DNA from 2 places in the Pseudomonas sp. LS_2 genome. Region 1 is predicted to be linked to the other one. Evidence: predicted binding sites of a transcription regulator. Region 1 holds the regulator's gene; the other holds the start of a gene.
The links. Region 1 encodes sigma-54, which starts transcription at its own class of promoters, with help from an activator protein. Its sites were predicted from a motif close to ANTGGCATNNANNTTGCTNT; they were not measured.
Positions count from the first base shown of each region.

Region 1 (3,405 bases):
ACCACCTGTTTCTACATGATCGTCGGCCTGGTCCAGGCCGACCAGGGCCGCGTACTGATCGACAGCAACGACGTCAGCCACCAGCCCATGCACGGCCGCGCGCGCGCCGGCATTGGCTACCTGCCCCAGGAAGCGTCGATCTTCCGCAAGCTGTCGGTGGCCGACAACATCATGGCGATCCTCGAAACCCGCAAGGAGTTGGACCGTGAAGGCCGGCGCCAGGAGCTGGAAAGCCTGCTGCAGGAATTCCACATCAGCCATATCCGCGACAACCTCGGCATGAGCTTGTCCGGCGGCGAACGACGTCGCGTGGAAATTGCCCGCGCCCTGGCCACCGCGCCAAAGTTCATCCTGCTGGACGAACCCTTCGCCGGCGTCGACCCGATTTCCGTGGGCGACATCAAGCAGATCATCCATCATCTGAAGGCCAAGGGCATCGGCGTACTCATCACCGACCACAACGTGCGCGAGACGTTGGACATCTGCGAAACCGCCTACATTGTCAACGATGGTCAACTGATCGCCGAAGGCGATTCCGAGACCATCCTGGCCAACCAGCTGGTCAAGGAGGTTTACCTGGGTCACGAGTTCCGGCTCTGACCCAGGCCAACCTGGAGCACTGAATCAAGCTGGCAAAGCCTCGCACGAGAGGCTTAATTGTTACAGGGTCTAGGCAAACGCCAGAATTTCAGGCATATAACTTGCTTAAAATTCGGCGCCTTGGCGCCCTGTAGTAGATGGCACATGCGTGCCGGCGAACAAGGTATTAAGTTCCAGCCATGAAACCATCGCTCGTCCTAAAAATGGGCCAGCAACTGACGATGACCCCGCAGTTGCAACAGGCCATCCGTCTGCTTCAGCTCTCCACCCTGGACCTCCAGCAGGAAATCCAGGAAGCGCTGGAGTCGAACCCGATGCTCGAACGTCAGGAAGACGGCGACGATTTCGACAACAGCGACCCGATGGCCGAGAACGGCGACAGCAAGCCTGTTGCCGAACCCCAGGAGAGCAGCTTCCAGGAAACCACTGGCGGCAGCGCGGAAACCCTGGAGGAAGGCGAATGGAACGAGCGCATTCCCAACGAACTCCCCGTCGACACCGCCTGGGAAGACATCTACCAGACCAGCGCCAGCAGCCTGCCCAGCAACGATGACGACGAGTGGGACTTCACCACCCGCACCTCCGCTGGGGAAAGCCTGCAAAGCCACCTGCTGTGGCAACTGAACCTGGCGCCGATGTCCGATACCGATCGCCTGATCGCCGTCACCCTGATCGACAGCATCAACAACCAAGGCTACCTGGACGACACACTCGAGGAGATCTGTGCAGGCTTCGACCCGGAGCTGGATATCGAGCTCGATGAAGTCGAGGCAGTCCTGCACCGCATCCAGCAGTTCGAGCCTGCGGGCGTCGGCGCACGCAACCTGGGCGAGTGCCTGTTGCTGCAACTGCGCCAACTCCCCGGCAGCACCCCATGGATGGCCGAGGCCCAGCGCCTGGTCACCGACTTCATCGATCTGCTCGGAAGCCGTGACTACAGCCAGCTGATGCGGCGCATGAAGCTCAAGGAAGACGAATTGCGCCAGGTCATCGAGCTGGTGCAGAGCCTGAACCCGCGTCCCGGCTCGCAGATCGAGTCCAGCGAGCCCGAATACGTCGTCCCCGACGTCATCGTGCGCAAGGACAGCGACCGCTGGCTGGTGGAACTCAACCAGGAGGCGGTCCCGCGACTGCGCGTCAACCCGCAATACGCAGGCTTCGTGCGCCGTGCCGACACCAGTGCCGACAACACCTTCATGCGCAACCAGTTACAGGAAGCGCGCTGGTTCATCAAGAGCCTGCAAAGCCGCAACGAGACACTGATGAAGGTGGCCACCCAGATCGTCGAGCACCAGCGCGGCTTCCTCGACCATGGTGACGAAGCGATGAAGCCCCTGGTGCTGCACGATATCGCCGAGGCGGTGGGCATGCACGAGTCGACCATTTCCCGCGTCACCACACAGAAATACATGCATACGCCGCGTGGCATCTACGAGCTGAAATACTTTTTCTCCAGCCACGTCAGCACCGCCGAAGGCGGCGAATGCTCGTCCACGGCGATTCGCGCGATCATCAAGAAACTGGTTGCTGCGGAAAATGCGAAAAAGCCATTGAGTGACAGCAAGATCGCTGGTTTACTGGAGGCACAAGGCATTCAGGTCGCCCGTCGCACCGTCGCCAAGTACCGCGAGTCCCTCGGCATTGCACCGTCGAGCGAACGCAAGCGATTGATGTAGCCCCTGGATGTGCCACAGCGTTTCAGTGGCAGGCGCAATACCTGCCTCTCTATGCACGGGCAACAAAGGAGAAGCTGTATGCAAGTCAACATCAGTGGACACCATGTAGAAGTCACCCAGCCGCTGCGTGAGTACGTTCTCGAGAAACTCGCTCGCGTGGAAGGCCACTTCGACAAGATCACCAACGTGCAGGTCATCCTGACGGTCGAGAAGCTGCAACAGAAGGTCGAGGCGACCTTGCAGATTCCTGGCGGCGAAGTGGTTGCGAACGCCGAAGATAAAGACATGTATGCAGCAATCGATGCCTTGGCCGACAAGCTCGACCGCCAACTGAAAAAACACAAGGAAAAACAGCAGAGCCTGTTGCAAGGTGCAGCAGCCCGCTGATCCCCTCATCCATGATCCGACTTGAAACCATCCTGACCCCCGGCCGTTCCCTGGTGAACGTACCGGGGGTCACTAGTAAGAAACGCGCTTTGGAGAAAGTGGCCGAAGCGATCGCCCGGGAAGTCACTGAGCTCAACGAATACGAAGTGTTCGAAAAGCTTGTCGCTCGCGAGAAGCTGGGCTCCACCGGTTTCGGCAATGGCATTGCCATTCCCCACTGCCGTCTCGAAGGGTGCACCACCCCGGTCAGCGCTCTGCTGCATCTGGACGCCCCGATCGAATACGATGCCATCGACGGCGCCCCGGTAGACCTTTTGTTCGTCCTTTTGGTACCTGAAGCCGCTACCGATGCGCACCTTGAACTGCTGCGTCAGATCGCCAGCATGCTTGATCGCAAGGAGGTCCGTGATCGCCTGCGTGCCGCCGACAGCAGCGAGGCCCTGTACCAGGTAGTCCTGGACATTCAGAACGAGCATTGAACATGCGCCTGATCATCGTCAGCGGCCGGTCCGGCTCCGGCAAGAGCACCGCGCTCGATGTCCTGGAAGACAACGGCTACTACTGCATCGACAACCTGCCCGCCGGGTTGCTGCCGCAGCTGGCGGAAAATGCGCTGCTCAATACCGAGCTGCTGCAACCAAAGGTCGCCGTGTCGATCGATGCGCGCAACCTGCCAAGCCACCTGACACGCTTCCCCGAATTGCTCGAGGATGCCAGGGCAAGGCACATCCAGTGCGACGTG
Region 1 covers NZ_JAVAYC010000041.1:15,721-19,125, reverse strand. The annotation lists gene lptB (LPS export ABC transporter ATP-binding protein) at 1-600, shown strand, start outside; gene RAC97_RS23325 (RNA polymerase factor sigma-54) at 780-2,276, shown strand; gene hpf (ribosome hibernation-promoting factor, HPF/YfiA family) at 2,355-2,663, shown strand; gene ptsN (PTS IIA-like nitrogen regulatory protein PtsN) at 2,675-3,142, shown strand; gene rapZ (RNase adapter RapZ) at 3,145-3,405, shown strand, end outside.

Region 2 (3,405 bases), on a different contig from region 1:
GCCTTAGATTCCGATGGTTTGTACTTTGGAGATGCCGACCTTGCCGATACCGGCAAGGTTGAGCATCATTTCGCTGCCCTTGGCGCCAAAGGTGACACTGGTGACGGTGGCCGGCAGCAGGGTGTACATCTCTACCGACTTGCCATCGACCGTGGTGGTGGCGGTGAAGCTGTACTCGCCCGCCGGGGCCACTTCGCCCTTGTCGTTCTTGCCGTCCCAGATGAAGTCGGCGTTGCCGGCCTTCTGCTCGCCCAGGTCGAGGGTGCGCACGACGTTGCCGTCCTTGTCCTTGATGGTGACCTTGCCTTCGCTGATGGTCTGCGGCACCACGACCTGGCCATTGAAGCTCTTGGTGGTGTCGACCATGGCCTTGTCGTTCTGCACGATGACCGAACGACCCACCAGCGACGAGGCCTGCAGGGCCTGGGACGAACCCAGGGCATCGGAGATTCCGGTGACCGAGTTATTGAGGTTGGTGATGCCCTCCAGGCTGCTGAACTGCGCCAGCTGCGAGACGAACTCGCCATTGTCCTGCGGGTCGAGCGGGTTCTGGTGCTGCATCTGGGTGACCAGCAAATTCAGGAACGCATTCCTGTCCAACGCATTCCTGTCGGTAGGCTGGGCCTGGGTCTGGGGCTTGCTGGTGCCGTCGCTGACGCCGGAATTCCTGAGGACATCGTTGAGGGTGCTGTTATCGATTGCCATGGTTAGTCGTCCTTATCACTGACCCAGGGTCAGTACCTTCTGCATCATGGCCTTGGCGGTGTTCATCAGCTCGGCATTGGTCTGGAATGCCCGGCTGGCGGAGATCATGTCAGCCATCTCCTCGACCACGTTGACGTTTGGGTAGTAGACGTAGCCGTCCTTGTTCGCGGCCGGGTGGTTCGGCTCGTAGCGCGCCTCGAGGTTGCTCTGGTCCTCGATGATGCCCTTGACCTGCACGCCCTGCCCGGCCTGGCCCTGGTCTTCGAACAGCGACTGACCGGCACCGTTCTGCGCTTGCTCGAAGGTGGTGGCGAACACGGGGTGGCGGGCGCGGTAGGTCTGGTCGATGCTCGAGGAGACGGTCTCGGCGTTGGCGATGTTGGAGGCGACGGTGTTCAGGCGCGTGTTCTGCGCACTCATACCGCTACCGGCAATATGGAAGACGCTGGCAAGGGACATGCTTATTCTCCACGCAGGGCCGAGACCAGCCCTTTGAATTTACTGTTGAGCAAGGTGAAGCTGGCCTGGAAGCCCATGGCGTTCTCGGTGTAGTTCGACTGCTCGACCTGGGCGTCGACGGTGTTCTGGTCGATCGACGGGTGGGCCGGCGTGCGGTACTTGAGGCTCTCGTCGGCCAGGGTCAGACCCTGGGCCTCGATGTGCTGGGCATTGGTGCGGGTCAGCGAGACACGGCCGACATTTTGCTTCTCGGACTCGGCAGCCAGCACCGAGGAGAACTCCATGTCGCGCGCCTTGTAGTTGGGCGTGTCGGCGTTGGCGATGTTGTTGGCCAGCACCTCTGCACGCTGGGCACGAAAGCCCAGTGCCTTTTCGTGGATACCGAGTGCCTTGTCGAAACTGATGCTCATGTCGGGGAAACCTTGCAGGTTGACCGGAGTTGCGTTGAACGAGTTATAGCAAGGCCTGTGCCAACCATCGAAAACCCCGAAATTACTGGGCTTGCGCCCTATTGCCGCTCCACCTGATGCCAGAAAAGCGGCAAAGGGCTTCCGCTCGAGGATGGGCAAGCGGCAATTGTCCTGCGGCAAAAGCGGCAATCCAAAAAATTGACGGCGGTATTTCACGACCCCACAGGCGCTGTATGCCCGAGCACCCAGGCGAAGCCCTCGCCCTACACCGCAGTGGCTGATTCGCGGGCACGCCCGCTCCTGCGCGATCTGCCCAGCGTCTGTCTCAGGCAAAGAAAAAGGCCGGCATCTTTCGATACCGGCCTCTTCTCTTTACTTCACTTGGCCTGGTAGATGATCCCCGGGCTGCACTGCACCATCTGGTAGTGGTCCGGCAGGCCGTTGAGCGCCTCCGAGGCCCCGAGGAACAGGTAGCCCCCCGGCTTGAGCGTGCCATGGATACGCATGAGGATGTCCTTTTTGACCTGCGCCGAGAAGTAGATCAGCACGTTGCGGCAGAACACGATGTCGAACTTGCCCAGGCTGGCGTAGCTGTCGAGCAGGTTGAACGAACGGAACTCCACACGGCTGCGGATCGGCGACTTGACTGCCCAGCGCCCCGGCCCCTTGGCGTCGAAATAGCGTTGCAGGCGGTCCTGGGACAGGCCCCGGGCGATCGCCAGGCTGTCGTACTCGCCGGTCTTGCAGTTATTGAGCATGGCTCCGGAAAGGTCGGTGGCGACGATCTGCGCGCCCATTTTCAACTGGCCGAGGTTGGTGCGCTCGAATTCATCCAGGGCCATGGAAATGGAATACGGCTCCTGCCCGGAGGAACAGGCCGCCGACCAGATCCGCAGACGCTGGCCTGGGTTGCCCTTGATGAACTCCGGCACCACCTTGTTCTTGAGCACCTCGAACGGATAGGTGTCGCGAAACCACAGGGTCTCGTTGGTGGTCATGGCATCCACTACCTGCTCGCGAAGGCCACCACGGGGCTGGCTCTGGATGCGCTGTACCAACTCGCCCAGGCTCTTGATGCCTTGCTGCTCCATCAGCTTGTTGAGACGGCTGGACACCAGATACTGCTTATTCTCGCCCAGCAGGATGCCACAGGCTTTCTCCAGGAAGACCCGGAACTGTTCGAAATCCAAATTACCCGTAGACAATGCTGCCGCCTCTTTCAAATCGCGTGTGCCGGGGCCAGGCCCCGGCGGTTTCAATGCGTGGCCTTGATTCGGTCGACCACCCGTTGGGCCAGGTCGTCCGGCCTGAACTTGGCCAGGAAGTCATCGGCACCGACCTTCTTGACCATGGCCTGGTTGAACACACCGGACAGCGAAGTATGCAGGACGATGTGCAGCTTTTGCATGCGTGGATCGCTACGAATCTCGGCAGTAAGGGTATAGCCGTCCATTTCCGGCATTTCTATATCCGAGATCATCATCAGGAACTCTTCTTCCGGACGCTTGCCTTCGTCGACCAGCGTGCGCAGGTAGTCCAGGGCCTGGCGACCATCGTTGAGGGCAATGACTTCCACCCCGACAGTCTGCAGGCAACGGCTGACCTGCTTGCGCGCCACCGAGGAATCGTCGACGGTCAGCACCCGCAGCTTCAACGCTTTGTCCTGCACCTCGGCATCGACCACGCCGGCCGACACCTGCTCGGACGATGGCGCCACCTCGGCGAGCACTTTCTCCACATCGACGATCTCGACCATGCGGTTGTCCACATGAGTGACTGCCGTCAGGTAGTGATCGCGCCCGGTGCCCTTGGGTGGCGGGTGGATCTCTTC
Region 2 covers NZ_JAVAYC010000023.1:19,784-23,188, reverse strand. The annotation lists gene flgD (flagellar hook assembly protein FlgD) at 4-705, opposite strand; gene flgC (flagellar basal body rod protein FlgC) at 721-1,164, opposite strand; gene flgB (flagellar basal body rod protein FlgB) at 1,167-1,574, opposite strand; gene cheR (protein-glutamate O-methyltransferase CheR) at 1,952-2,779, opposite strand; gene RAC97_RS18885 (chemotaxis protein CheV) at 2,830-3,405, opposite strand, start outside.
Region 2: a site for sigma-54 is predicted at 1,620-1,639, ahead of flgB (flagellar basal body rod protein FlgB). Genes of this name have one in related genera too.